DNA from 2 places in the Virgibacillus sp. Bac332 genome. Region 2 is predicted to be linked to the other one. Evidence: a T-box and tRNA genes for the amino acid it is inferred to sense, from the RefSeq annotation. Region 2 holds a T-box; the other holds one or more tRNA genes.
The links. The T-box of region 2 lies ahead of proS (proline--tRNA ligase). A T-box ahead of a tRNA ligase gene usually reads a tRNA of that ligase, here a tRNA-Pro.
Positions count from the first base shown of each region.

Region 1 (15,418 bases), 580 kb from region 2:
TATGAAATGAGAAAGAAAATAATTGCACCGATTATTGTTCCTGCATATGGTGATGATACCCAGTTTGCATTAGTAATATCCAATAAGTTTACAATATCCGGGATATATAAATACCCAACGGTACCACCCATGATAACAAAAAATAAATGAACTATTTTTTTCAGCACCACTGCCACCTCCTACCTTATATTATTGCCTACGATAGAAAAAAATAATCCTTCAAAAGTAATAAAATAAGCTATTATATCAACTAAATCATAGCACAGCTAAAATTAACATTCAAATATATAAAAATAAAATTATATCATATAAGTAATCCAATAGCAATGAATTTAGGAGCAAAAGTGCAAGCACCCGATTTGAAACGTACCGACTGGAGCGAGTCAACGGAGATAAAGGAAGCACGGTGAGCTTGCGAGCCAATAATGACTTATCCTAGGGTCATTCGTGATGTCGCTTCGTTTCTGGGCGCTGGAGCTGGACGCGGCTCAACATGCGCCTATTTATCCATAAGGGAAAATTTTATTATTTCCAAGACTTTAAAAACAATCTACTACCTGCTGACTCCAATATTTAATGCTTGTTGAACGGATTCTACACCGATAACCTCAATACTATCTGGAACTGTCCAACCGTCCAAATTATTTTTTGGACAAATAACGCGCTTAAAACCTAGCTTTGCCGCTTCTTGAACTCGTTGTTCGATACGAGATACACGTCTAATCTCTCCCGTTAATCCAACTTCTCCAACAAAAATATCATCAGGCTTTGTTGGTTGATCACGAAAACTCGATGCAATACTTACTGCTATTGCTAAATCAATCGCGGGTTCATCCAATTTTACGCCACCTGCTACTTTTATATAGGCGTCCTGATTCTGTAACATAAGTCCAACACGCTTCTCCAGCACTGCCATAAGCAGCGGAACACGATTATGATCAATCCCTGTTGCCATCCTCCGTGGGTTCCCAAAGGCTGAAGGTGAAATCAACGCTTGAATTTCAACAAGCACAGGCCTTGTTCCTTCCATAGAAGCAACAACAGTTGACCCAGCAGCTCCTTGTGAGCGCTCTTCTAGGAAGATTTCAGAAGGATTCATTACTTCCCTTAGTCCTTCTTCTTTCATTTCAAATATCCCCATCTCATTCGTACTACCGAAACGATTTTTCACCCCACGTAAAATACGATACGTATGATGCCGCTCTCCTTCAAAATAAAGAACCGCATCAACCATGTGCTCTAACAGCCTGGGACCAGCTATAGCCCCTTCCTTTGTTACATGTCCCACAATAAAAATAGGAATGCCATTTGATTTTGCCAGCTTCATCAGCTCTGCCGTGCATTCGCGAACCTGTGAAACACTTCCCGGTGCACTTGAAACCTCTTCCCGAAAAATCGTCTGGATAGAATCAATAACAACAAAAGAAGGCTTAATGGCTTCTACTTGATTGGATATATCTAATAAATTTGTTTCCGCTAATACATAAAGTAAATCCGCTTTAACACCTAAACGGTCTGCTCGTAGCTTCGTTTGTCTTGTAGATTCCTCTCCAGATATATAAAGGACAGGTAATTGCTTATCCGCTAATTGCGCTGAGATCTGTAAAAGTAATGTAGACTTTCCAATACCCGGATCGCCACCAATCAACACCAATGACCCTGGTACGATTCCGCCTCCTAATACGCGGTTAAATTCCTTCATAGAGGTTGTTACACGTGGTTCCTCTTCTGATTCGATAGAAGTGATTTTCTCTGGCTTGCCGACGGTAGATCTAGCACCTGTTTGAAAAGCCTGCTTATGTCGACCTCCAGTTATCTCTACTTCCTCTACAAAGGTATTCCAATTGTGACATCCAGGACATTTTCCCATCCATTTAGGGGATTCATAGCCACATTCCTGACAAACATATTTCGTTTTTCGCTTTGCCAATTTTCTCTACCCCTTCACTTATCTATTATATACGATTATTGCAATGATAAAGTTACAGGTTCCTATCAATTTAATCAATAATTTCCATAGTCTTGCCACAAATTCCTGCTTCCCTTATAAGAATCGTTCCTTATTACTAAAAAACATGAATACCTTATTCATTTACGCTATACTCCTAAGTGACTTTTTCCCCACAAACAAAAGAATATGCATGGCCTCGAGTACCTATACAGTATTTATGTTATCTAATCGTTTAAGAAAAGGATTAGTCTCACACTTATTTATATAAAGAAAACTGGAATATACAAGACTCCTGCAGAAAGAGAAACAGTTTGCAGACCTAACATGAGTGTTGTACCCACAATAGGAGGCTGAACCATTTCATGCAAGAAGCGAGTATATTCCAGTTATGTAGGTACAGGCTACTTTTTGGATAGCCCCTTTCCCTACTTTTTTGCTTATCATCGTCTATGGAAGAATAATAAATTCACCTTTATTATTCAGGCCAATTTTCACTTTTTGACCTTTTTGGATTGTCTCCTTAAGTAATTCTTCTGATAAGAGATCTTCGATATTTTTTTGAATCGAACGGCGTAACGGTCGTGCTCCGTATTCGGGATCAAAACCTTCATTAGCAATTTTATCTAACGCTTTATCTGTTAACGAAAAATCAATATCCTGTTCTTTAAGCCGTTGCTGTAACTGTTCAATCATTAACGTTACAATATTCTTCATATGTTTTTTCTCTAATGAATGGAATACGATGGTCTCATCAATACGGTTCAAGAATTCTGGACGAAATGCCTTTTTCAATTCTTCTGTAACCTTAGATTTCATATCTTTATAATCTTGACCATTTTCCTCCAAATTAAAGCCGACATATTTATTACGTTTTAACTCATTTGCACCAACATTAGATGTCATAATTAATACCGTGTTGCGGAAATCAACTACGCGACCTTTCGAGTCAGTTAAACGGCCATCCTCTAGTACTTGTAATAGAATATTAAATACTTCTGGGTGTGCCTTCTCCACTTCATCAAGTAATACAACAGAATATGGCTTTCTACGAACCTTTTCTGTAAGCTGACCACCTTCATCATAGCCAACATAACCAGGAGGTGAACCTACCAAACGAGACGTAGCATGTTTTTCCATATACTCTGACATGTCAATACGAATCATAGCATCCTCATCAGCAAACATTGCTTCGGCTAGTGCTCGAGCAAGTTCCGTTTTCCCTACACCTGTTGGTCCTAAGAAGATAAAAGAACCTATCGGACGTTTTGGATCTTTTAAGCCTGCACGAGCTCTTCTGATAGCTTTCGAAATTGCATTCACAGCTTCTTCTTGACCAATCACACGATTATGAAGCGTATCTTCCATATTCAGCAATCGTTCGCTTTCATCCTTTGTCAATTTAGAAACCGGTACACCAGTCCATGTAGAAACGACACTAGCAATATCTTCTATAGTTACTTCCGAATCGGTTTGTCCTTGCTTTTCTTTCCACTCATTCTTTGTTTCTTCTAATTCTTCACGAAGTCGTTGTTCAGAATCACGAAGCGATGCTGCTTTTTCAAATTCCTGACTTTGTACAGCCGCATCCTTTTCTTTTCTTACTTCTTCCAGCTTTTGTTCTAGTTCCTTTAAATTAGGTGGTACCGTGTAGGAGCGTAAGCGTACCTTCGATCCAGCCTCGTCAATCAAGTCGATAGCTTTATCTGGTAAAAAGCGGTCTGTAATATAACGATCAGATAGACTTGCAGCTGCTTCAATCGCTTCATCGGTTATCGTCACGCGATGATGTGCTTCATAACGATCACGTAAACCATTTAAAATTTGGACGGTTTCCTCTAACGTCGGTTCATCTACCTGTATAGGTTGAAATCTACGTTCTAGCGCTGCATCTTTTTCAATATATTTACGGTACTCGTCAAGCGTTGTAGCTCCAATACACTGAAGCTCCCCACGGGCTAATGAGGGTTTTAGAATATTTGATGCATCAATCGCACCTTCAGCCCCTCCTGCGCCAATTAATGTATGCAACTCATCAATAAACAGTATAATATTTCCAGCCTGGCGAATCTCTTCCATAACCTTCTTTAATCGATCTTCAAATTCTCCACGATATTTTGTTCCCGCTACAACTGTACCCATATCCAGTGTCATCACTCGTTTGTCTCGTAATGTCTCTGGCACTTCGTTATTAATAATTTGCTGTGCAAGCCCTTCGGCTACGGCAGTCTTACCTACACCTGGTTCACCAATTAAAACTGGATTATTCTTAGTTCTACGACTTAACACTTGAATAACGCGCTCAATTTCTTTGCTACGGCCAATAACGGGGTCAATATTACCTTCTTTCGCACTTACCGTTAAATCACGAGCAAGTGAATCAAGCGTCGGCGTGTTTGCATTAGATTGTTGACCGCGCCCCTGTCTGTTAGCCTGGGATTCATTACTTCCAAGCAATTGTAGCACTTGTTGTCTAGCTTTATTTAGGCTAACACCTAAATTATTTAATACACGAGCAGCAACACCTTCTCCTTCACGAATAAGACCAAGCAATATATGCTCTGTACCTACATAGGAGTGGCCAAGCTTTCTTGCTTCATCCTGAGATAGCTCCACAACCTTTTTGGCACGGGGTGTATAATGTATTGACTGCATCGGTTGTTTGCCAACACCAATTAGCTTTTCAACCTCTTCTTGTATTTTTGAAATTTCCAGCCCTAAAGATTGCAATGCTTTTGCCGCAATCCCCTCTCCTTCACGTACAAGTCCAAGGAGGATATGTTCTGTACCAATATTATTATGGCCTAATCGTACGGCTTCTTCTTGAGATAAAGCTAACACCTTTTGTGCTCTTTCTGTAAAACGTCCAAACATCATATAAAAAATTCCTCCTATCTATTTCTCTAATTGTAAACGTTGGCGAATAAGTGATGCTCGTAATATATCACGTTCATTCGCTGTCAATGTCTTTTTGGCATATTGTTGTAGGAATCCTGGCTGAGTAAGTATCATTAATTCATTGAGGATATTTCGTGAAACATTTTTCACAAGGCCTAAATCAATTCCTAGGCGTACATTAGATAAGCATTTAGCAGCTTCTTTCGACTCCATGATCCTAGCATATTCCAAAACACCAAAGGAACGATAAATTCTATCCTCCATTTTGTCACTTGATTGCTCCATTAATTGTTTTCTAGCATATCTTTCATGCTCTATGAGCTGTTTTACGACACTTTGTAAATCCTCCACAATATCTTCTTCTGATTTTCCAAGTGTAATTTGATTAGATATTTGAAAAATATTACCTTGCGCTTCACTACCTTCTCCATAAATACCGCGGACTACAAGCCCTAACTGATTAATGGCAGGTATCATACGATTTATTTGTTTTGTTAAAACAAGAGCTGGTAGATGCATCATGACAGATGCACGCATCCCAGTACCTACATTAGTAGGGCAGCTCGTAAGGTATCCTCTTGTTTCATCAAAGGCATAATTAATTTTTTCTTCTAACCAATCATCAAATTCAAATGCCTTTTGCAACGCCTTAGATAATTGAAATCCTGGAAAGTACAGTTGCAAACGAATATGATCTTCCTCGTTGATCATCAAGGACACCTGTTCATTCTCAGAAATAAGTGTTGCAGCTGACTCTGAGTGCTTTGCCAATAATGGGCTGATTAAATGTTTTTCTACTAATACGCGTTTCTCAACTGCTGATAAGTCCCGGATAGAAATAAAGGAAATATTCTTATACTCGCTAAATGACTGATTTTCATATTTCTCTTTAAAGAAATTCCTTATTTCTTCTAATTGATTTGGCTCAGCAAGAATTGGATAAGCAATATTTGCAAAGTTCCTTGCAAGGCGAATACGACTACTTAGTACAATATCGCTATCTGGTCCTTCCTCCCTCATCCAAGGGCTAATAGCCTTATTCATAAATTGCTGTAGTGTCATGTATGATCACCTGCTCCCGAATCATCTTGCGCATGATTTAACGCTTTAATTTTATCTCTTATTTTAGCAGCCTCTTCAAATTCCTCATTCTCCACCAGCGTTTTTAGTTTTACTTTTAATTCTTCTGCTTGCTTCTTCTTATGCAAATCCCCACCTTGGCGTTTAGGGATTTTTCCGCTATGCTTTGTATTACCAGCATGTACTCGTCGGAAAATAGGGTCCAGACGATGATTAAACGTTTCGTAGCAAAGCGCACATCCAAATTTCCCTATTTGTTTGAATTCCGAGAAGGTCATTTCACATTTAGGACACTGTAGCTCTTTTACTTGCTGATAGGCTGACCCTTGAGGTCCCGCCATATTTGATGTATCAAAGTTAAAGAGCCCAGAAAGTAAATTATGCAATGAATATCCATCTTCTGGATATGTCAAATATCCTTTTTCTTTTGCACAAACTTTACATACATGCACTTCCATCTTTTGTCCCTGAATCAATTGTGTAAAGTGCAGTGTAGCAGGTCGTTCATGACATTCCTGGCATTCCATTTGCATTCCCCCCTACTTATTCAAATACTTTAGCGTATTCAGCATCGTTGTAAGTATGCGCGCACGAATTTCATCTCGTAACGGCAATTGAAATGCGAGTGTATTTCTATCAATAGCACTCAGCATAATTTTTGCTTCGCGTTCTGTAATAAGATTTTCTTCCAATAGCCTTTCTAACACATCGACAGATTTTTGTTGAGAAACTGTTGGATTAATCATTTCAATTATTTCATTGATTAATTCTGATTTATCTTGATGAATTACTCGCATAATACGAATATATCCACCACCACCACGTTTACTCTCCACTATATATCCTTTTTCCACAGTAAAGCGCGTATTAATCACATAATTTATCTGTGAGGGGACACATTGAAATTGATCAGCGATCTCGCTTCGTTTAATTTCAATCACATTTTTTCCTTTAGCCTGAAGTATCTGTTTTAAATAATTTTCTATCACATCTGAAATATTACTCATATGCCCACCCCCTTTTTAGCTGCATCCTTTGACTTTGACTATCTTTGACTTTACCTTTATTATACGTCAAAATCGAGAAGATGCAAATACCTTGTTCTATGTTTATTCTAGACAAAAATCACCATTACGAAACCTATGAATGAACGAGATCTCTATCATTTCTTCTATTAAAAAAAGAACCTTACACCATATTATATGTTGTAAAGTTCTTCTAGCAGCCCCATTTACTTAAGCTCAGATATATTTTTCACATGATCTACTTTAGAAATTTCCTCAAATAAAGAAATTCGATCTAGATCTGGCTTTCTTTCTATTTTAATAAAAATATTTCGCAAGTCGTTTTCTATTTTAATAATCTCTACTTTTTTTATGGTTAAATCGAATTTTTCCAACGCTGAAACAAGCTCATTCACCTTTAGATCGGGTAAGGTGACAATCTCAATTAAGTGGGAAGTCCCCCCCTTTGTAAATAGTCGCTCAAAATTATTAAGAAAAATTAAACTTAGTAAAATGATAAATGTCGTAAAAACAGCAGCTGCGTACATGCCGGCACCAACCACAAGCCCTATACCAGCAACTGTCCATATGGAAGCAGCAGTTGTTAAACCGCGAATTGCGCCACCATAAACAATAATTGTTCCTGCTCCCAGAAAACCTATCCCGCTTATTACATAGGATGGTATTCTCGCAGGATCGAATCGAACGTTATCATACTCCATAAATGACTCAAATCCAAATAAGGAAAGTAGCATCATTAAACAGGCTCCGACCCCAACTAAGATATGTGTGCGAAAACCGGCTGAATGATTCTTTACTTCTCTTTCAAATCCAATTAACCCAGAAAGAACTAACGCAATTAATACACGTAACATAATAAGATAAAAATGATCACCCAATAATTCGTCTAAAAAAGCTTGCAATTTTCGCACCCCCCTGTCCATTTTTCCCTTCATTTTACATGAATCTAAATAAAAGGTATAGTGGCATCTTTTTATATTTTTCTCTTATATATATGATTAAACCTTGCTATTTATCATAATACTACTGGCCAAATATTTTACATAAGAACAAATGGAGCGAGTCAACGGAGGTAAAGGAATCACGGTGAGCTTGCGAGCCGATGATGACTTAGATTAGGGTTATTCGTGAAGTTACCTTGTTTCTGGGTGCTAGAGCCGGGTGGACGCGGCTCAACACGCCCATATTTATACACAGGATCAAATTTAATTAACTCCTAGACTACAAAAAAGACTGAGTAAAAAAATTCACTCAGTCTTCCTTCTTGTTCGCCTGGCGGCGTCCTACTCTTGCAGGGGCAAAGCCCCAACTACCATCGGCGCTGGAGAGCTTAACTTCTGTGTTCGGCATGGGAACAGGTGTGACCTCTCCGCTATTGCTACCAGACCTAAAGGATGTAGATCGTTCTGTGTTGTTTCAGAACGTCCTTCTTCTTAAGGACAAGTTATATTATATGCAGTTTCCTGAGAAAATGCAAGGATTTTTTTGTACCCTAAAAACTAAATAAGAGATCATTCAACGACAACCAAAAGAAGTTAGTTAAGTCCTCGATCGATTAGTATCCGTCAGCTCCACGTGTCACCACGCTTCCACCTCGAACCTATCAACCTCATCATCTCTGAGGGATCTTACTCACTTGAAGTGATGGGAAGTCTCATCTTGAGGGGGGCTTCATGCTTAGATGCTTTCAGCACTTATCCCTGCCACACGTAGCTACCCAGCTATGCTCCTGGCGGAACAACTGGTACACCAGCGGTGTGTCCATCCCGGTCCTCTCGTACTAAGGACAGCTCCTCTCAAACTTCCAACGCCCACGACGGATAGGGACCGAACTGTCTCACGACGTTCTGAACCCAGCTCGCGTACCGCTTTAATGGGCGAACAGCCCAACCCTTGGGACCGACTACAGCCCCAGGATGCGATGAGCCGACATCGAGGTGCCAAACCTCCCCGTCGATGTGAACTCTTGGGGGAGATAAGCCTGTTATCCCCGGGGTAGCTTTTATCCGTTGAGCGATGGCCCTTCCATGCGGAACCACCGGATCACTAAGCCCGACTTTCGTCCCTGCTCGACTTGTAGGTCTCGCAGTCAAGCTCCCTTCTGCCTTTACACTCTGCGAATGATTTCCAACCATTCTGAGGGAACCTTTGGGCGCCTCCGTTACCTTTTGGGAGGCGACCGCCCCAGTCAAACTGCCCGCCTGACACTGTCTCCGAACCGGATCACGGTCCTGGGTTAGAAGGTTCGTACAGCCAGGGTGGTATCCCACGGATGCCTCCACGTAAGCTAGCGCTCACGATTCGATGGCTCCCACCTATCCTGTACAAGCTGTACCAACATTCAATATCAGGCTACAGTAAAGCTCCACGGGGTCTTTCCGTCCTGTCGCGGGTAATGTGCATCTTCACACATAGTATAATTTCACCGGGTCTCTCGTTGAGACAGTGCCCAAGTCGTTGCACCTTTCGTGCGGGTCGGAACTTACCCGACAAGGAATTTCGCTACCTTAGGACCGTTATAGTTACGGCCGCCGTTTACTGGGGCTTCGGTTCTACGCTTCGCACAAAAGTGCTAACGCTTCCCCTTAACCTTCCAGCACCGGGCAGGTGTCAGCCCCTATACTTCGCCTTTCGGCTTCGCAGAGACCTGTGTTTTTGCTAAACAGTCGCTTGGGCCTATTCACTGCGGCTCCTCGGCAAAGGAGCACCCCTTCTCCCGAAGTTACGGGGTCATTTTGCCGAGTTCCTTAACGAGAGTTCTCCCGCTCACCTTAGGATTCTCTCCTCGCCTACCTGTGTCGGTTTGCGGTACGGGCACCTATGAACTCACTAGAGGCTTTTCTTGGCAGTGTGAAATCAGGAACTTCGGTACTCTATTTCCCTCCCCGTTACAGCTTGAAATCGTCGAACGGATTTGCCTATTCGACTTCCTCACTGCTTGGGCGCACACATCCATCGGTGCGCTTTCCTTATCCTTCTGCGTCCCCCCATCGTTCAAACGCTCATGAGGTGGTACAGGAATATCTACCTGTTGTCCATCGCCTACGCCTTTCGGCCTCGGCTTAGGTCCCGACTAACCCTGAGAGGACGAGCCTTCCTCAGGAAACCTTAGGCATTCGGTGAAAGAGATTCTCACTCTTTTTTCGCTACTCATACCGGCATTCTCACTTCTAAGCGCTCCACCAGTCCTCACGGTCTGACTTCACAGCACTTAGAACGCTCTCCTACCATTGTTCGTAAGAACAATCCGCAGCTTCGGTGATACGTTTAGCCCCGGTACATTTTCGGCGCAGAGTCACTCGACCAGTGAGCTATTACGCACTCTTTAAATGGTGGCTGCTTCTAAGCCAACATCCTGGTTGTCTAAGCAACTCCACATCCTTTTCCACTTAACGTATACTTTGGGACCTTAGCTGGCGGTCTGGGCTGTTTCCCTTTCGACTATGAACCTTATCACCCATAGTCTGACTCCCAAGGCAAAGTAGCTGGCATTCGGAGTTTGACTGAATTCGGTAACCCGGTGAGGGCCCCTAGTCCAATCAGTGCTCTACCTCCAGTACTCGTTCCTTGAGGCTAGCCCTAAAGCTATTTCGGAGAGAACCAGCTATCTCCGTGTTCGATTGGCATTTCACCCCTACCCACACCTCATCCCCGCATTTTTCAACATACGTGGGTTCGGGCCTCCAGTCAGTGTTACCTGACCTTCACCCTGGACATGGGTAGATCACACGGTTTCGGGTCTACGACCGCATACTATGTCGCCCTATTCAGACTCGCTTTCGCTGCGGCTCCGTGTCTTCCACTTAACCTTGCATACGATCGTAACTCGCCGGTCCATTCTACAAAAGGTACGCCGTCACCCATTAACGGGCTTCGACTACTTGTAGGCACACGGTTTCAGGTTCTCTTTCACTCCCCTCCCGGGGTGCTTTTCACCTTTCCCTCACGGTACTGGTTCACTATCGGTCACTAGGGAGTATTTAGCCTTGGGAGATGGTCCTCCCGGATTCCGACGGAATTCCACGTGTTCCGCCGTACTCAGGATCCACTCCGGAGGAAATTCTCTTTCGATTACAGGGCTCTTACCTCCTATGGCGGATCTTTCCAGATCGCTTCATCTAAAGAATTTCTTGGTAACTCCAATGGAGTGTCCTACAACCCCAGAAGGCAAGCCTTCTGGTTTGGGCTAATTCCGTTTCGCTCGCCGCTACTCAGGAAATCGCGTTTGCTTTCTCTTCCTCCGGGTACTGAGATGTTTCAGTTCCCCGGGTATGCCTCCTCTACCCTATGTATTCAGATAGAAGTACTGCTCCATTACGAACAGTGGGTTCCCCCATTCGGAAATTCCCGGATCAACGTCTACTTACGACTCCCCGGGACATATCGGTGTTAGTCCCGTCCTTCATCGGCTCCTAGTGCCAAGGCATCCACCGTGCGCCCTTATTCACTTAACTAGCTTTCTATGAATAAGCGTACTTATTTATCGCCTTAACTTTTGGTTTTCTAGCTTCCGCTCATAGCGATTAGCATGACTTCCTTCCTCTTCGTACGATAAGTCAACATCGATTCACTTACGTTTATCGTGTTTCCTTTATCTCCTGCGAGTCAGTCCAGTCTGTACATCGCTAAACATTCGCTTCCGCTTTTAGTTTGATGTCGTTGTTACTCTTATTTAGTTTTCAAGGTACAAACTTCCACAGGATGTGGTGACTTCTGCGTTCGTCACAGGACGTGACGGATCTTAACAGAAGATCCTTTCACCCTTGAGAGACATCATTTACTCTCTCAAAACTGAACCAAACAACCAAGTATGTCCTTACAAACCATTCGTAAAGAATGGTTCGCGTTCCGTAATTATCCTTAGAAAGGAGGTGATCCAGCCGCACCTTCCGATACGGCTACCTTGTTACGACTTCACCCCAATCATTGGTCCCACCTTCGGCGGCTGGCTCCAAAAGGTTACCTCACCGACTTCGGGTGTTACCAACTCTCGTGGTGTGACGGGCGGTGTGTACAAGGCCCGGGAACGTATTCACCGCGGCATGCTGATCCGCGATTACTAGCGATTCCGGCTTCATGCAGGCGAGTTGCAGCCTGCAATCCGAACTGAGAATGGTTTTATGGGATTTGCTTGACCTCGCGGCTTCGCTGCCCTTTGTTCCATCCATTGTAGCACGTGTGTAGCCCAGGTCATAAGGGGCATGATGATTTGACGTCATCCCCACCTTCCTCCGGTTTGTCACCGGCAGTCACCTTAGAGTGCCCAACTAAATGCTGGCAACTAAGATCAAGGGTTGCGCTCGTTGCGGGACTTAACCCAACATCTCACGACACGAGCTGACGACAACCATGCACCACCTGTCACTCTGTCCCCGAAGGGAACATCCTATCTCTAGGATTGGCAGAGGATGTCAAGACCTGGTAAGGTTCTTCGCGTTGCTTCGAATTAAACCACATGCTCCACCGCTTGTGCGGGCCCCCGTCAATTCTTTTGAGTTTCAGCCTTGCGGCCGTACTCCCCAGGCGGAGTGCTTAATGCGTTAACTTCAGCACTAAGGGGCGGAAACCCCCTAACACCTAGCACTCATCGTTTACGGCGTGGACTACCAGGGTATCTAATCCTGTTCGCTCCCCACGCTTTCGCACCTCAGCGTCAGTTACAGACCAGAGAGTCGCCTTCGCCACTGGTGTTCCTCCACATCTCTACGCATTTCACCGCTACACGTGGAATTCCACTCTCCTCTTCTGTACTCAAGTCCTCCAGTTTCCAATGGCCCTCCACGGTTAAGCCGTGGGCTTTCACATCAGACTTAAAGGACCGCCTGCGCGCGCTTTACGCCCAATAATTCCGGACAACGCTTGCCCCCTACGTATTACCGCGGCTGCTGGCACGTAGTTAGCCGGGGCTTTCTGGTCAGGTACCGTCAAGGTGCCGCCCTATTTGAACGGCACTTGTTCTTCCCTGACAACAGAGTTTTACGATCCGAAAACCTTCATCACTCACGCGGCGTTGCTCCGTCAGACTTTCGTCCATTGCGGAAGATTCCCTACTGCTGCCTCCCGTAGGAGTCTGGGCCGTGTCTCAGTCCCAGTGTGGCCGATCACCCTCTCAGGTCGGCTACGCATCGTCGCCTTGGTAAGCCGTTACCTTACCAACTAGCTAATGCGCCGCGGGCCCATCTGTAAGTGACAGCTAAAAGCCGCCTTTCAACTTCTCGTTATGCAACGAAAAGTATTATCCGGTATTAGCCCCGGTTTCCCGGGGTTATCCCAATCTTACAGGCAGGTTGCCCACGTGTTACTCACCCGTCCGCCGCTCGTTCCACAGGCGTCACCTCCGGAGAGGATCTGCCTGCTTCCCGCGCTCGACTTGCATGTATTAGGCACGCCGCCAGCGTTCGTCCTGAGCCAAGATCAAACTCTCCAAAAAAGTTTGTTCATAATTAACACCGTTAATTATGATGTCTTAGCTTGCTCCAGAAGTTTCCTTCTGGTTATTTTCAAGAAAAAACAGTTGCATGTTTTTCTCTTGACATACTGGTTGTTTTGTTCAGTTTTCAAAGAGCAAATATTGGTGGAGCCTAGCGGGATCGAACCGCTGACCTCCTGCGTGCAAGGCAGGCGCTCTCCCAGCTGAGCTAAGGCCCCATATAATGGTCGGGAAGACAGGATTTGAACCTGCGACCCCATGGTCCCAAACCATGTGCTCTACCAAGCTGAGCTACTTCCCGAAAAAATGGCGCGCCCGAGAGGAGTCGAACCCCTAACCTCTTGATCCGTAGTCAAACGCTCTATCCAATTGAGCTACGGGCGCTTATGGTGCCGAGGGCCGGACTCGAACCGGCACGGTGGAAACCCACCGCAGGATTTTAAGTCCTGTGCGTCTGCCAATTCCGCCACCCCGGCTTGGCTTGGAGCGGAAGACGGGATTCGAACCCGCGACCCCCACCTTGGCAAGGTGATGTTCTACCACTGAACTACTTCCGCAATACAATATATTTTTATGAATGGTGCGGGTGGAGGGAGTCGAACCCCCACGTCCGAAGACACTAGATCCTAAGTCTAGCGCGTCTGCCAGTTCCGCCACACCCGCAAAATTATATTATTATGGTGAGCCATGGAGGATTCGAACCTCCGACCCTCTGATTAAAAGTCAGATGCTCTACCGACTGAGCTAATGGCTCATAAATTTTTAATTCTAGAAGTTCTAGCGAACTAATAACTCGTACATAATTAACAAGTATAATGAAAATGGTGCCGGCCAGAGGACTTGAACCCCCAACCTACTGATTACAAGTCAGTTGCTCTACCAGTTGAGCTAGGCCGGCTTTATGGTGGAGGATGCAGGGCTCGAACCTGCGACCCCTTGCTTGTAAGGCAAGTGCTCTCCCAGCTGAGCTAATCCTCCGATGCACTATGTGCAACGCATAAATAAATTGCGTTTTGAATTAAAAATTAAGTATAATGCCTGGCGGCGTCCTACTCTTGCAGGGGCAAAGCCCCAACTACCATCGGCGCTGGAGAGCTTAACTTCTGTGTTCGGCATGGGAACAGGTGTGACCTCTCCGCTATTGCTACCAGACCTAAAGGATGTAGATCGTTCTGTGTTGTTTCAGAACGTCCTTCTTCTTAAGGACAAGTTATATTATATGCAGTTTCCTGAGAAAATGCAAGGATTTTTTTGTACCCTAAAAACTAAATAAGAGATCATTCAACGACAACCAAAAGAAGTTAGTTAAGTCCTCGATCGATTAGTATCCGTCAGCTCCACGTGTCACCACGCTTCCACCTCGAACCTATCAACCTCATCATCTCTGAGGGATCTTACTCACTTGAAGTGATGGGAAGTCTCATCTTGAGGGGGGCTTCATGCTTAGATGCTTTCAGCACTTATCCCTGCCACACGTAGCTACCCAGCTATGCTCCTGGCGGAACAACTGGTACACCAGCGGTGTGTCCATCCCGGTCCTCTCGTACTAAGGACAGCTCCTCTCAAACTTCCAACGCCCACGACGGATAGGGACCGAACTGTCTCACGACGTTCTGAACCCAGCTCGCGTACCGCTTTAATGGGCGAACAGCCCAACCCTTGGGACCGACTACAGCCCCAGGATGCGATGAGCCGACATCGAGGTGCCAAACCTCCCCGTCGATGTGAACTCTTGGGGGAGATAAGCCTGTTATCCCCGGGGTAGCTTTTATCCGTTGAGCGATGGCCCTTCCATGCGGAACCACCGGATCACTAAGCCCGACTTTCGTCCCTGCTCGACTTGTAGGTCTCGCAGTCAAGCTCCCTTCTGCCTTTACACTCTGCGAATGATTTCCAACCATTCTGAGGGAACCTTTGGGCGCCTCCGTTACCTTTTGGGAGGCGACCGCCCCAGTCAAACTGCCCGCCTGACACTGTCTCCGAACCGGATCACGGTCCTGGGTTAGAAGGTTCGTACAGCCAGGGTGGTATCCCACG
Region 1 covers NZ_CP033046.1:1,151,259-1,166,676, reverse strand. The annotation lists gene D9782_RS05515 (PIN/TRAM domain-containing protein) at 1-167, opposite strand, end outside; gene radA (DNA repair protein RadA) at 554-1,930, opposite strand; gene clpC (ATP-dependent protease ATP-binding subunit ClpC) at 2,399-4,825, opposite strand; gene D9782_RS05500 (protein-arginine kinase McsB) at 4,844-5,908, opposite strand; gene D9782_RS05495 (protein-arginine kinase activator protein McsA) at 5,905-6,453, opposite strand; gene D9782_RS05490 (CtsR family transcriptional regulator) at 6,466-6,933, opposite strand; gene D9782_RS05485 (MgtC/SapB family protein) at 7,158-7,805, opposite strand; rRNA gene rrf (5S ribosomal RNA) at 8,222-8,337, opposite strand; rRNA gene D9782_RS05475 (23S ribosomal RNA) at 8,487-11,405, opposite strand; rRNA gene D9782_RS05470 (16S ribosomal RNA) at 11,816-13,381, opposite strand; tRNA gene D9782_RS05465 (tRNA-Ala) at 13,524-13,599, opposite strand; tRNA gene D9782_RS05460 (tRNA-Pro) at 13,606-13,682, opposite strand; tRNA gene D9782_RS05455 (tRNA-Arg) at 13,689-13,765, opposite strand; tRNA gene D9782_RS05450 (tRNA-Leu) at 13,769-13,857, opposite strand; tRNA gene D9782_RS05445 (tRNA-Gly) at 13,864-13,938, opposite strand; tRNA gene D9782_RS05440 (tRNA-Leu) at 13,960-14,044, opposite strand; tRNA gene D9782_RS05435 (tRNA-Lys) at 14,060-14,135, opposite strand; tRNA gene D9782_RS05430 (tRNA-Thr) at 14,204-14,279, opposite strand; tRNA gene D9782_RS05425 (tRNA-Val) at 14,284-14,359, opposite strand; rRNA gene rrf (5S ribosomal RNA) at 14,418-14,533, opposite strand; rRNA gene D9782_RS05415 (23S ribosomal RNA) at 14,683-15,418, opposite strand, start outside.
Region 1: it has a tRNA-Pro gene. The T-box ahead of proS (proline--tRNA ligase) is inferred to sense a tRNA for this amino acid. The anticodon was not compared.

Region 2 (15,418 bases):
CCCTGTACAATAACTAAAAACGCGTCAGCAAATACATCCCAGCTCCAAATATTCATTGACTAGCCACCCCTTTCTTCGAGATGTCTTCCATTTTACGAGTCAAGAAAATTAATGGAAGTGCAAGAATAAAGTAGAAGACTAATACTAATAAATAGACTGTCGGTGCTTGTGAAAGATTGGAGCTTCGTAATATATCTCCGTAGTATAAAATATCATGCATACCAATTAAGGATACAAGTGATGTAGCCTTGAGCATTTGAATTAAATAATTCCCAAATTCGGGAAGCATCATTCGTACCGCTTGCGGGAAAATAACCAGGCGCATACGTTGGAAACGTGACATATTTAACGCAGTGGCAGCCTCAGTCTGTCCTTTTGCTACAGCGAGTATAGATCCTCGTACAATTTCTGACATATAAGCCCCATAGTTTAAAGCGATTGCGATGACGCCAACCCACCAATTACTTCCAAGTTCAATTCCAAAAAGCATAGGAACTGCATAGTATAACCAGAATAATTGAACAATTAGAGAGGTTCCACGGAATATTTCTACATAGAATCCGGTGAATTTTCGAAGGATAACATTTTTGGAAAGGCGACAAAGCCCTGCAATAAACGCAAATAAATAACCAAAAAATGCAGAGGCAATTAGTACAGAGATGGTAATGGTTAGCCCCTGCGCTAACATGGGAAAAATATCTATAATTGCTTTAATAGTGATCACTCCTTATTTTTCAGTTAGATGTATGGTTTCTCAAAAAAATTATAGGGTCTGACTCCCCCTAAGGTAAGGGAAGTCGGACCCTATGGAGTCATTGGTTTACTATAGTGTACGTGTTATTTTAATTCTTATAGTTCACCGTTACAGATTTTTTCTGTAGTAATTCCGGGCTCTACCATGTTATTTGCTTCGCTAAATCCATTCTTTTCAAGAAGTTCAGCTACTGTACCATCTTCTTTTAACTCAGCTAGCTTTTCATTATAGGCATCGCGTAGATCTGTATTATCCAAATGGAATGCTGCTGCTCCATAGCTTGGAACACCTTCCACATCTGGTTGTTCAAATCCTTCAACAAATTCCAGCTTATCAGAGTTAGAGGACTCTAGTGCCATTTTAATAGTCATTTCTGTACCAGTAGTTGCATCAGCTCTTCCTGACTCTACTGCAGAAAAGGTTGCCGGGATATCATCTGCAGATTGAATTTGGTCTTCGCTTACACCTTCTGTTTTAAGGAATTCATTTTCGGTTGCTCCTGCCATCACGGAAACTTTTACATCTGGATTATCTGCAATGTCTGTATAGCTCTTTAAATTTAACGGGTTTCCTTTTTGAACAATTAATCCTTCCCCATATTTCATTTCCGGCTCACCAAAAGCTGCATTCTTACAGCGATCAGAGTTAATTGCCATGCCGGCAGTGATAACATCGAACTGACCAGCCTTTAAGCCTGGGATTAGCTGTCCAAAATCAGCAAGCTTGGCATCCATTTCATTTACGCCAAGTTCTTTAAAGACAGCAGCAGCAATATCCACAGCAGCACCTTTTAACTCCCCATTATCATCTTGGTAAGCGTACGGCTCTTCATTAGCAAAGCCTATTGTGACAGTGCCAGCTTCTTTTAATTCTTCTAGTTTACCACCGCTACCTTCAGACTCTCCGTTTCCGCCTTCCTTGCTCTCATTATTGTCAGATGAACCACACGCTGCAAGTGCAATTAGCAAGAAACCTAAAACAAACATAAGTAAAAATTTCTTCATGTAAATAATTTCCTCCCTTTTTATTTGTAAAAGTGAATAAGTAAGTAGCCAGATGACTTTATTCATAGGTGAAAATCACTGGAATAATCTTGAAAAATAGATTAAAAGAATTAGAGGAACTCAAGTTGAAGCACTTATATTAAAATGTTACAGGTTCTAGTTAAGTGACTCAAACGCAGTAAATTTAGATAATTTGGAATTTATTATGATTTAACTGAATGAATGAAGAATAAAGCATGTATACATAAATATACTATCTTATCATCTGCTAAGCTTCCGTATTATCTAAATTTGCAAATAAATCCCAGCTAATGATAAACCGAATAGACATCATTCTATTAAAAAAGTACCATAGGATTAGCGAATAGTATTTAATCATTGGATGATCTACTTTATCCCACATATAACTGGCAGTAAGATCTCCACTTCAAGCAATAAAGTGAAACCAATGTGGATAAGTTGGGGTAACTGCCAGTAAATGTCCGATTGGTTCGCACGCAGGCCTTTAGGTCATCCCCTTGTGGTACTAACCATCCGTGGGGTCTAAACAAAAACTCCCACTGATTGAAGTTTCACTTTATTAAGGATATTATTCAAAGGGGAGGCGAAAATATGCATATCGTTGTTTTAGGTGCTGGTGCGTTAGGAGGTTATTTTGGATTACGTTTTCAAGAGGCAGGAGCTAAGGTAACTTTTCTTGTGCGAGAACAGAAGGCGATACAACTGAAAGAACAAGGTGCAATGATTCATAGTATACATGGGGATTATGAAACCCATGATGCAACGATTGTTACAGATCCACAGCAGATAGAAGATCCAGAAGTAGTTTTGATAAGTGTGAAGGGCTATCACTTACAAGGTGCTATGAAGCAATTACGTGTCCTAGTAAATAAAGGAGCGTATATTCTTCCAGTATTAAATGGAATAGAGCATCTGGCTAAATTACAAAATGAACTTGGAAAAGCATCCATACTTGGGGGACTTTCATTTATCATTGCAACATTAAATGACAAGGGGCATGTGGAGCATTCAAGCGATTTCCACGAGCTCATATATGGAGCACTTGAGCCTGAACAAGAGGCAATTTGTTCTAAATTGGATAAGCTTAGTAATTCTGCTAACATGACTGGGAAGAACAGTAATAACATATTGCTTGAGCTATGGAAGAAATATATGTTTATAAATGCTTTTTCAGGTGTTACAGCTGTAGTAGATTTACCTATTGGTATGATTAGGCAACATAATGAGACCTTTCATATTATGCTACACTTGTTAAGTGAAATGAAGACCTTAGCTAATATCTATGACGTTCCAATTACTGAACAAGATGTTAAAGAAGCTTGGGATAAATTAAATAACTTACATGATCAGGCTACATCTTCGATGCATCAGGATCGTAGAAAAGGACTGACACTAGAATTGGATCACCTCCATGGTGGAGCACTTCGGTTGGCAGGAGCTAAAGGCATTGACCTTCCCTATACAAGGGCTGTTTATGGTATGCTACAACCATTTGAAAATCTAACATAAAAGTGGAGGAATCAAATTGTCTACATTGACTATTGTAATCATCGCTTGCGTTATCGTAGTCGCGATTGTTTTAGTTCTATCATTGGTAACCATTTCAAAAGGGTATGCGTATAAGCATAAGGTTGATCCGTTACCAAATGAGAGAGAGAGCAAGCAAGAATTAGAGAAGCAAAAGGGAGAGTAATAATAAAATGAAGTATGCAACCATCGGCACAAGTTGGATTACAGACGCGTTTATTGAAGCAGCTGATCAATCGAAATCTGCTCAGCTAGCTTCTGTTTATTCGAGGACTGCTTCAGCAGCCAAAGCCTTTGCTCATAAGCATGGGATTGAATGTAGCTATTCATCTATGGAGGAAATGTTAAATTCAGATGCAGACTTTGTTTATGTTGCATCCCCAAATCGTATGCATCCAGAACATATAAAGCTGTGTATAAAAAAGAGGAAGCATGTATTTTGTGAAAAACCAATGGTATATACGGTTAAGCAGTTAGAAGAACTGCAACGATTAGCTAAGGAACATGATGTGTTTATATTTGAAGGATTTCGCCACTTATTTTCCCCCAACTATGATATTTTAAAGAATAAACTCTCACACGTAGGTAAAATACGCAGTGCAATGCTGCAATATGTTAAGTATTCATCACGTTATGATGTTTTTAAAGAAGGTACGATTCCTAATGTGTTTGCAAAAGAGTTTGCAGGTGGGGCTTTGATGGATTTAGGTGTATATCCTTTAAGTATGGCTGTTGATTTATTTGGGCAGCCGAATGATGCCGCTTATTTTCCAGTTTTATTAGCTAATGGAATCGATGGAAGTGGTACGATCGTGCTAACATATGAAGATTTTAATGTAACCATTTTATGCTCTAAGATTGCAGATGCCACTATCCCCTCTGAAATTCATGGGGAAGAGGGAACATTAACAATGAATCAAATTGCACCTATTGAAAAACTACAGTTTTACAATAGAACGAATTCAGAAACAAACGAGCTTGCTGTAGAGCAAATGACTGCTGACATGATATATGAAATCCAAGCATTTATTAAGATGGTTAGTGATAATAACACGGCATTATATGAGAAGTGTTTAGAAAGAAGTCGCTATATTGCCGAAATAACAGAAAAACTAAGGAGAGATTCCGGCATTCACTTTCCTGGTGAATAAAACACATTGTGTCCCGTATATAACTGGCAGTAAGCCCCCCACATTTCAAGCAATAAAGCGAAACCAATATGAATAAGTGGGTGATCAACTGCCAGTAAATGTTCAATTGGTTCAAAGACTATTAGGTCATACCCATTGCTAACAATCAGTGAGAGATAACAAAACTCCCACTGATTGTAGCCCATGCTGTTCTTTTGTCTCAGTTTCGTTATTTTTGAAAGTAAAAAAAGCAGTTGACTACTTATTTGAGTTGGCTGTAACTATTCCATTTATTTCGTTTGTGGCAACGATTTGTTCTTGTTCCTAATCAACCTTTGGTCGAACTCCTTGTTGAAGCTGATTTATACTTAAACCAAAAGTCATTTGCAAGTGTGGATAGTCTTTGAAATTATTCCAGTCACCACCCCATTCAAATCCCAATTCTTTAGCGATTGCTGCTACTTCATACCAATCCGATTGATTGTTACCATTCCCATCGTATTGAATATCCCATATTATTTTTCCTGTATCATTTTCAAGAGCAAAATCAATGGCTAGTCCATAATTGTGATAGGATTCACCACCCTTTGCATAGGTAACAATATTCCCTTTGCGTGTTCGTCCCTGTTCATATAGTCGATTCTGCTCCTTAAAGGAGCGTACTTCCTCCGTAATGACGACATCAATATTTTTTTTCGCAGCTCTTTCAATCAGCCTGTTTTTATTCGCTTCTACTGTTGGATGTAAGTTAGATGGTAAAGGATCACCTTTATCTGATTCAGAATATTTTCCATTGTTATGATGATAGACTTGAAATAATATAACTAGGCATAGAATGATAATTATCCAAGGAAGTAATATTTGTTGTAATTTTTTCATGCTGACTGTACTCCTCATGTTTTAATGCACACAAATCTTAATCGCTATGAACGAAGGACACCAGATTTTAATTTTAGATTATGAATATTTTTTTATCCATTTTTTACGTTATAATGAGTAAAAACCAGAAAGGTGGATTTCATGATTACCGCTCTTGTTTCTATTATTGGCTATCTAGCAGGCTGTCTACATGGTTCGCAGCTTGTAAGCATGTATAAAAAGGTAGATATAAAGAATGCCGGTGTGAAAAATGCTGGAGCCTCTAACACAACCATTTTACTTGGCTGGAAGTATGGTGTTTTAGTTGCACTTATTGATATTTTTAAGGCTACATTTGCCATAGTGCTTGTATTATACATTTTAAATGAAAATGGCATTACTGGTAAAGAACAGACGTTGCTCATATATATATCGGCTTTATTTATTATTCTAGGTCATAATTACCCACTAACAATGAAATTTAGTGGTGGTAAGGGAACGGCATCGTTAGTTGGAATCCTACTCGCCATTGATTGGAAAATAGCTATTATAGGCATTGGAATTTTGCTCATATTTACAATTGCAACAGATTATTTAGTGGTTGGTGTATTATGTATGTATGTTTCCTTTTTAATTACAACATATGTATTTTTTGGTCCAGAACCAACATCTATCGTCGTTTTTTTATCTGTTTTAAGTATAGCGAAACATTTGGATAATTACCGACGTATAATTAATAAGGAAGAAACAAGACTATCAAGTATGTTTTCAAAAAAGTAAATGACGTTGGAGGATGATGGGATGCTAGATATAATTATTTGGATTTTAATTAGTGCATTATTTTTTCTAAGTTTTGTAGGAGTGATATTTCCTATCATTCCTTCTGTACTTGTACTATGGGGTGGGTTTCTTTTATACCAGTTTGTCATAGACCCAAATGAATTAACCATGTCCTTTTGGATAGGAATGGCCTTGATCACCATTGTACTGATCGCTGCAGACATCATTGCAAATAGTTACTTTGTAAAAAAATATGGAGGAAGTAAATGGGGAGAGCGTGGGGCAGCCATAGCAGTTATCGTTGGTTCATTTATTATTCCGCCATTTGGTGTTTTAATCGTTCCATTTCTAACCGTGTTTATTATTGAATCGCTTCAACAAAGGACTACACAAGAAGCCTTCCGTGCTTCGTTTGGTTCACTTATGGGATTCCTTGGCGGGGCTTTTGCTAAAGTAGTTATACAATTTGTAATGATTATTTGGTTCTTCGTTGTTATTTTATTTTAGAGAGGTAGATGTATGTGAAGAAAGCATTAATTAACATTGATTACACGAATGATTTTGTTGCCAATGATGGAAAACTAACGTGTGGTGAGCCAGGTCAAGCGATAGAATCAAAAGTCGTATCACTTACCAATGAATTTATTGAAGCAGGGGATTATGTTGTATTCGCTATCGATGCGCATGAAGCTGCAGACAGTAATCACCCGGAATTTTCCTTATTTCCTACCCATAATATCATAGGGACCTCTGGAAGAGAGCTTTATGGTAGGTTGGCAGAGGTATATCAAAAAAATAAGGAAAAGCACAATGTTTATTTTATTGATAAGACAAGGTATAGTGCCTTTGCTGGCACAGATCTAGAGATAAAGTTACGTGAACGAGCTATTGATGAACTCCATATTATTGGGGTATGTACAGATATATGCGTATTACATACAGCTGTTGATGCTTATAATAAAGGATTTAAGATGGTTATTCATCAGGATGCAGTAGCTAGCTTTAATTCAACAGGCCATGAGTGGGCTTTAGGGCATTTTGAACACACGTTGGGAAGTACGATCATATAAGAACGGAAATAACTTAATAGACAGAGGGGAAAGAGAGAGTTGTGAGATCCCAGAGCCCCATATATAAAAGCAAAATATACGAGCAAGAGGTCCTCCTATTAACACATGTAGTTTAGTAGCTATAGAACCAGTGTTTAGGGGGGAATATTGATTAAAGATAATATCTGTTTCTAGCTTAGCAGGTTATGAACAAAAACTTGCTGGGTATAGCTGATGCCAATTAACATTCCAAACAATAAACTACTCTAGCTTTGAAAATATCCATAGACTCCTTAAAAAGAAGAATGATTTTTTGCTTGAAAGTTAAGAAAGTATAAAATCAGTGCAATGACTGCGTTAAGCCAAGTAGTTATTTTGAAATGTTTGATGTATATTGGCAATGCTCCGACTAATTACTTCGCTTTCCGCGGGCACGGCCTCAACTAACTTTGCAAAGAAGAACACGTTGCAAAGTGGATTTTCGGCTCGCGCTAATCCCGCAGGAGTCTACGTAATTAGTCTCCGCTATGAGAAGGTGCAACAATTCTTGTCATAAGTAATAGGTTGACTTTTTTTACAATGGGTAAAGTGAAAATCGCTATCCGTGAGTATAAAAGCAGCTGTGTTACTTCATGCTAGCGTTGTAGAGCCTGATATAGCGAAGGCCGGCCACTTCAACTCCTGTGGGAAATGTTTGACCTGAAGATCCACTTTTTTGAGCGGGTTTTGCTAAAAAAGTTAGCTGAAGGACAAACCCCACGGAAAGGGAAGTGGGCAGCCGGAGTGGTGGTCAAGCAGTAGCTATTATTCCATAATAGCTACTAGAGGAAGCGTAAATCTGAGCATGTAGTGATAAGGACGGAGCGAATTTTGCTCAGTTTTTCTAATCCTGCTTCTTAGATGAAAAAGCATCAATAGGACTCATCAGACACCTTACCAGTGGGAAGCGAAGTATATTTCCAGAGCTACTTACACGCACAATTATTTCTAGCTGTGCGTTTTTTCTTTGCAACATACGTTTGTCCTCGTATCATTTTATAGCTGTAAGAATATATGTTTGAACGCTATCGAGCTTTTTTATCGTGAACGAGCTGGAAACGATTTGACGTTGGAGCAAACATATTCTCCGTATTTTCCTTATGGTTTATGGTACGTTTACTTTTGTATTTTTTAGCAGTAACCCCGATTTTAGCCTGTTGAACTTCCTTAATACCATTAATGATTAGTTGCATAGCAAAGATGCTTAACATAAAGGCAAGTAGGGGAAAGAGAATAAGCCAATATTGTCCACTTTTAAATGAATGTACAGTATTCCCAATTACTCCAGACCACTCGTTCGTAAGTGATTTAGGAGGCTCATTGAACATTGCCGAGCCCATAATTGTCCCGCCAAAAAATAGATCCAACATACCTAAGTGGATAAAAATAAATAAGACTTGAATAAATTGTTGCCCAAATAGAATCGTTAGTTTAGGAAATAGATGTGGCATCACGTGATGTCGCAATATATGGAATCTGCTTCCACCAAGAACACTCGCACTCGTAATAAATTCTTGCTGGAGTATGTTAGTTATATCTTTCCCTATCAGCACCGTTGTTAATGGAATAACTAGAACGGTCAAAATAATGATTTCGATAAGAATGCGTTCAGAAATCGTGTAGGATGGCTCCATTTCCCACCCTAATTGAAGAATGGGTTTCAACAAAATATAAGCAATTAATGTAAGTGGTAGAAAGTGAATAGAATCTACTATTTTAGATAACCAGCTTTGTTTACGTTTACTTATTGAAAAAGCAAACAAAATTCCACCACATAAACCGATAGCAACTCGAAGAAAAGCAATTAAAAAGCCAAAAACTAGTGTATATTTTGCTCCAATAATTAACTGATCCAGCAAATCAAATCCCTCTTTATCAGAACCCAATAAAAACGGATGACCAGGTGGATGTGGTGGAGTACTTTTTATTGTAGTACCATCTTCCTCGTAAAATATGTTTGCCTGATCAACATGATTATCCGTAATAATGGAATAGCCAATACTACCACCAATGGTTAGAATAAAGAACAGGCACCCTATTGCAAATTTATAGTTTTTTAGTTGCCTCCTTAGTGAAGCTATTGGAATTCGAGGTAGCAGCTTTTTCCAATGGATTATCTTTATATGTTTCATTACACAGCTAATTGGCTGAAAGGAAGGTATTTTTGCTAAGCCATGCGATTCAAATGTCGTTGATTCATCAACCCAAAGGTCAATTAGCTGAAAGGTAATAAAAAAAGGTGTAAATAGCAGGATAAGTGACACAGCTATGGTCATTGGTGAAAAGCTTTCGATAATGTAAAAGGTAAGCCCATTCACATTAAATATTCTCTCAATGATAAACTGACTCGAGAGTGTTGCCCAAATAATTAGCTTGGATTGGTGAAAAGCACTTGGTAGGATGTTTCTAAACACATGACGAATTAGTATAACGGTTTTGGACAGCCCTTTACTTTTTAAAAACCGTACATAGTCCTTTGAAAACTCTTCCTCAATTAAAAATAGTAGAATTTTGAAAAGAAAGATCATCGGTAAGATAGACAAGGTTATAATTGGTCCAGCGTAGGCACGGTCGTCCATGTAGGAGCCTAATGTAAAAAGTGAGACACCAGTCTTGTTATATATATAAATAACTAGCATTTGTAACAGGACAACGAAAACAAGATCAGGGATCGTTTCTAGAAATTCGAGAAACTGCTTAATACCCTGTACAACCTGTTTTGGTAGGGAGTTGACAAAGAAGGCAAGTATAAATGCGATCGCAAAAGCGGTACATATAGCACTAAACAAAATACTCATGGAGTATGTAAATGGGACCCATAACGTCTTTAAAATGGGAAATTCGCCTATGGAACCTTCTATTTGATAAGTCCATGACCCTGGTTGAATAAAATTGCCAAGGAACTTCCATAGATCATGGAAATAGAGAATGATATTAGTAATATCCCCTTTAGCAAAAAACTGTGGAAACACACTAATGCAAAGTATTCCTATAATACCGAGAAGATAAAATAACGTTACTTTTATGACTACTTTCACAATAAAACACATCTCTTCAGAAAATGGTAAGTATTTTAACAATTATGATGATATGTTAAGTATAGGTCGAAAAATTCAGCTTGTAAAGCGTTGAGCTATTCCCTACTAGAAGGGAAAATGAATATAGAATGGCTCACGCTCTAATCATCTCTCTCTTGACTTTATGAACTGCAAACTATATAGTAAAGTTACATATTTGAAGCAAGGATGGAGAATAGTATAATCTAGGTTGTCTTTTTTAGAGAGGAAATGGTTGCTGCAAATTTCTAAAGACAAAGATTAGAACCTGCTCCTGAGTTCGTCACCGGAGAGTGTGTATCACACTGTAAGGTGTACGCGGGTAAGTCCCGTTATCAATGCAGAGTGTGCAATAGTTCCTATTGTAAACAAGGGTGGTACCACCAACCTCGGTCCCTTATTGGATGGAGGATTTTTTGTGTTTTAAAATAGGTATTTGAATATAAATAATTAACTTATATAATGAGGTGTTTGCTTTGGGAAAGAAAAATAAGCAGTTTGTGGAAAAAATCACTGCAATGGAGGACGATTTTGCCCAGTGGTATACTGATGTTGTTAAGCAAGCAGAGCTAGTGGATTATGGTCAAGTACGAGGAACGATGATTATTAAACCATATGGTTATGCTATCTGGGAAAACGTAAAAAATGAGCTAGATAAAAAATTAAAAGAGACAGGTCATACAAATGTTGCTTTCCCATTATTTATTCCGGAAAGCTTACTTCAGAAGGAAAAGGACCATGTTGAAGGCTTTGCACCAGAAGTAGCTTGGGTTACGCATGGCGGAGAAGAAGAATTAGCAGAGCGTTTGGCGGTCCGCCCAACCTCCGAAGTGCTATTCTGTGATTATTACTCAAAAAATATCCATTCCTATCGCGATTTACCCAAACTATATAATCAATGGGGAAATGTGGTGCGTTGGGAAAAGACAACACGACCATTTTTACGTTCGTCGGAATTTCATTGGCAGGAAGGTCATACTGCACATGCGACAGATGAAGATGCTGCTAAAGAAACAAACCAAATGCTAGGCATTTATGCAGATGTAGTAGAGAACTATTTAGCGATCCCTGTACTGCGTGGGAAAAAGACAGACAAAGAAAAATTTGCAGGCGCAAAATATACATTAACGATCGAAAGCATGATGCATGACGGTAAAGCTTTACAATCTGGGACATCACATCATTTCGGCTCTGGTTTCGCTGAAGCCTTTGATATTACCTATCTTGATGAAAATGGGGAAAGCCAATTTGTTCATCAAACTTCATGGGGGCTTTCAACAAGAATTATGGGAGCATTAATTATGGTGCATGGTGATAATCGTGGTTTGGTGATCCCACCACGTATTGCGCCTACGCAAGCAATGATCGTTCCAATTGCTCAACATAAAGAAGGAGTACTAGATAAAGCGTATAATCTTCGAGATCAATTGAAAAATTTGATACGTGTTGAGATTGACGGTAGTGATAAAATGCCTGGCTGGAAATTTAATGAATATGAAATGAAGGGTATTCCGGTACGAATTGAAATGGGGCCTAAGGATATTGAAAAAGAGCAGGTAGTTCTTGTACGTCGTGACACAGGAGAAAAAGAATTTGTTTCATTATCTGAGCTTGAACAGCGATTACCTGCATTATTAGAGGAAATTCAGCTTCATTTATATAATAATGCCAAGAAACATCGAGATGAAAAAACAACAGTAGTGACAAATATGGAAGAGTTCGCAAAAACATTGAACGATAACCCTGGGTTTATCAAAGCAATGTGGTGTGGCGATCAAGCATGTGAAGAGAAAATCAAAGAGGATACACTTGCAACTTCTCGCTGTATTCCTTTTGAACAAGAACAAGTTTCTGATACATGTGTATGTTGTGGAAAAGCAGCAAAAGAATTAGTTTATTGGGCAAAAGCTTATTAATGATAAGCGTTAAAACATAAGTTTTTATCACAAGGGCGCAACTTTGCGCTCTTTTTTGTAAGTTAAGAAAGTATAAAATCAGTGTAATGACTGCGTTAAGCCAAGTAGTATTTTGAAATGTTTGATGTATATTGGCAATGCTCCGACTAATTACTTCGCTTTCCGCGGGCGCGGCCTCAACTAACTTTGCAAAGAAGAACACGTTGCAAAGTGGATTTTCGGCTCGCGCTAATCCCGCAGGAGTCTACGTAATTAGTCTCCGCTATGAGAAGGTGCAACAATTCTTGTCATAAGTAATAGGTTGACTTTTTTTACAATGGGTAAAGTGAAAATCGCTATCCGTGAGTATAAAAGCAGCTGTGTTACTTCATGCTAGCGTTGTAGAGCCTGATAATAGCGAAGGCCGGCCACTTCAACTCCTGTGGGAAATGTTTGACCTGAAGATCCACTTTTTTGAGCGGGTTTTGCTAAAAAAGTTAGCTGAAGGACAAACCCCACGGAAAGGGAAGTGGGCAGCCGGAGTGGCGGTCAAGCAGTAGCTATTATTCCATAATAGCTACTAGAGAAAGCGTAAATCTGAGCATTTAGTGATAAGGACTGAGCGAATTTTGCTCAGTTTTTCTAGTATACATGGGGATTAATAAGAAGCAATTGATGAATAGTGTGTGACAAACGTTTATATGTTAGTGCCCTTTAGATAAAGTAATAGGATTGGCATAAAATAACTATTGCATGAGTATACACAATATGTTATAAATATACATATTAATTAATAAATATGCATACAGGTGGGAAGCAAAATGAATGATCCATTATTTGAAAATATAACTAAAATTCATGGAGATTTATGTGAGATCAGCCGTTATCTATATGAACATCCTGAATTAGGGGACCGAGAGTATAAATCTATGAAACAATTAACAGATTTATTAGTCAGCCATGATTTTACTATTGAGACGGGTACAGCTGGTAGACCAACCGCTTTTAAAGCTGTATTTAATGGTGAGAAGCCTGGACCTGTTATTGCCTACTTAGCAGAGTATGACGCCTTACCAGAGGTAGGACACGGATGTGGTCATAATTTAATTGGAACAATGAGTGTAGGTGCAGGAATTATTCTTAGCAAGCAGGTAGCTGAAATTGGTGGGAGCGTTGTCGTTCTTGGTACACCAGCTGAAGAAACAAACGGAGCAAAGGTTCCTATGAGTGAGCAAGGTATTTTTAATGAGATCGATGTAGCAATGATGGTCCATCCAGGTGATCAATCGTATGAAAGTGGTGATTCACTGGCAATGGATGCTATTCAGTTTGCTTACTTTGGGAAATCCTCCCATGCTGCTGCTTCTCCTGAAAAAGGAATAAATGCTTTAGACAGTGTGATTCAACTATTCAATGGGATTAATGCATTACGTGAACATTTACCTGACGATGTACGAATTCATGGGATTATTGCTGAGGGAGGTAGTGCAGCAAATGTGGTACCAGATAAGGCTGTCGCTCAGTTCTATATTCGAGCAAAAGAGCGAGCTGTATTAAATGATGTCGTAACAAAAGTTATGAACATTGCTAATGCGGCTGCCATGATGACAGGTGCCAGATTAGAATCATCTAATTATGAACTCAGCTACGACAATATGATAACAAACAAGCAATTGTCTAACGTTTTCTCAAAGCATTTACAAGATATATCCGGTGTACCTGTACTTCCAGCGAAGCAGAGTTATGGATCCATTGACATGGGAAATGTTAGTCATGTCGTTCCAGCAATTCATCCTTATATCGGGTTGGATGAGCCTGGCTTAGTTGCACATACGAAGGAATTTGCTGATAAGACAATTACAGCAAAAGGGCAGCAAGTTATTGCGGATGGTGCATTAGCATTGGCTAGGACTGGCTATGAGGTCATTACAGACTCTGTCTTGTTAAAAGCAATACAAACAGAATTTCATAAATAATAACAACAGATAAAGAAAATGGGGCGAAAAACATGAAAAAAACAATAGGTATCATTTTTCTTTCTACAATAATCGTAGGTTTGTTATCAGCTTGTGGTAGTAGTGAAGATTCCACATCAAATAATTCAAAGTCTGCTGATGAGGAGGTATTGAAAATGGCAACCTCAGCTGATTTTCCTCCTTTTGAATCACGAGATCCACAAGGTAATTTTGAAGGATTCGATATTGACTTAGCGCATCTGATTGCTGATGAATTAGGGTATGAATTACAAATCGAAGATATGAAATTTGATGGATTAATTGGTGCATTACAGGCTAATAGAGTAGATATGGTTATGTCAGGGATGAGTGCTACAGAAGAACGTAAAAAAAATGTTGATTTCTCTACAGAATATCATCACTCTGGGGAAAGCTTCTTGACAGGTGCTGAATCCAATATTAAAAGCCTTGATGATTTAAAAGAAAAAACAATTGGTGTGCAGTTAGGTACGATTCAAGAAGAGGGAGCAGAAATCTTAGCAGATAAATACGATTTTGAAGTTAAAAAAGTGGATAATGCTGGTTTACTTGTACAGGAATTGAATTCGAATCGAATTGATGTTGGGTATATGGATAAAACGGTTGCCAAGGGTTATATCAACGAGCAAGGATTAAAAGGGTTTGATGATCCAACGACAAGCTCGCCTGGAATGGGCATTGCTTTCCCGAAAGGAAATGGACTTGTGGATGATGTGAATGATGTATTAAAAAAATTAGAGGAAGATGGAAAAATAAAAGAATTGGAAGAAAAATGGCTGTCAGATATGGAGTAGGCTAACGTCTATTCAATTAACCATAAGTTACAGCAAACGTTTCTATTTTGTACAAGATGCATGTAGGTAGCACGTTAGTAGTATTTGTAATTGGATAAACATCGTGGTTATCTCGATAATCGATTATTAGGATTTGCTGCCAACTACACTCTGTAATAACAACGAGAGAAAAGCGAGGTGATAAGGCATGAATTTGGATTTCAGCCAAATCGTGCCTTATATTCCTTTTATACTAGAAGGAATATGGGCTACATTAAAATTTGTTAGTGTTTCCATTGTGATAGGTTTTATCTTAGGTACAGTATTGTCATTATGTAAAATTACAAACATCCCTGTACTAAAATGGGTAGCGGATGCTTATACATCGATATTCCGCGGAACTCCCCTCATATTACAGCTTATGATTATCTATTATGCTGTACCACAATTAACTGGTTATAATATATCTGCATTTCTATCTGCTGTGTTAGCTTTTGGGCTGAATTCTGCTGCTTATATCTCAGAAATTATTCGTGGT
Region 2 covers NZ_CP033046.1:1,733,526-1,748,943, forward strand. The annotation lists gene ehuD (ectoine/hydroxyectoine ABC transporter permease subunit EhuD) at 1-56, opposite strand, end outside; gene D9782_RS08280 (amino acid ABC transporter permease) at 53-688, opposite strand; gene ehuB (ectoine/hydroxyectoine ABC transporter substrate-binding protein EhuB) at 850-1,758, opposite strand; gene D9782_RS23785 (hypothetical protein) at 2,027-2,161, opposite strand; gene D9782_RS08290 (ketopantoate reductase family protein) at 2,371-3,288, shown strand; gene ytzI (YtzI protein) at 3,305-3,472, shown strand; gene D9782_RS08300 (Gfo/Idh/MocA family protein) at 3,480-4,457, shown strand; gene D9782_RS22825 (hypothetical protein) at 4,439-4,642, opposite strand; gene D9782_RS08305 (M15 family metallopeptidase) at 4,761-5,315, opposite strand; gene D9782_RS08310 (glycerol-3-phosphate acyltransferase) at 5,457-6,074, shown strand; gene D9782_RS08315 (DUF456 domain-containing protein) at 6,096-6,581, shown strand; gene D9782_RS08320 (cysteine hydrolase family protein) at 6,590-7,144, shown strand; gene D9782_RS08325 (ABC transporter permease subunit) at 8,188-10,200, opposite strand; T-box leader at 10,396-10,619, shown strand; gene proS (proline--tRNA ligase) at 10,695-12,134, shown strand; gene D9782_RS08335 (hypothetical protein) at 12,476-12,673, shown strand; gene D9782_RS08340 (M20 family metallopeptidase) at 12,935-14,089, shown strand; gene D9782_RS08345 (ABC transporter substrate-binding protein) at 14,122-14,901, shown strand; gene D9782_RS08350 (amino acid ABC transporter permease) at 15,089-15,418, shown strand, end outside.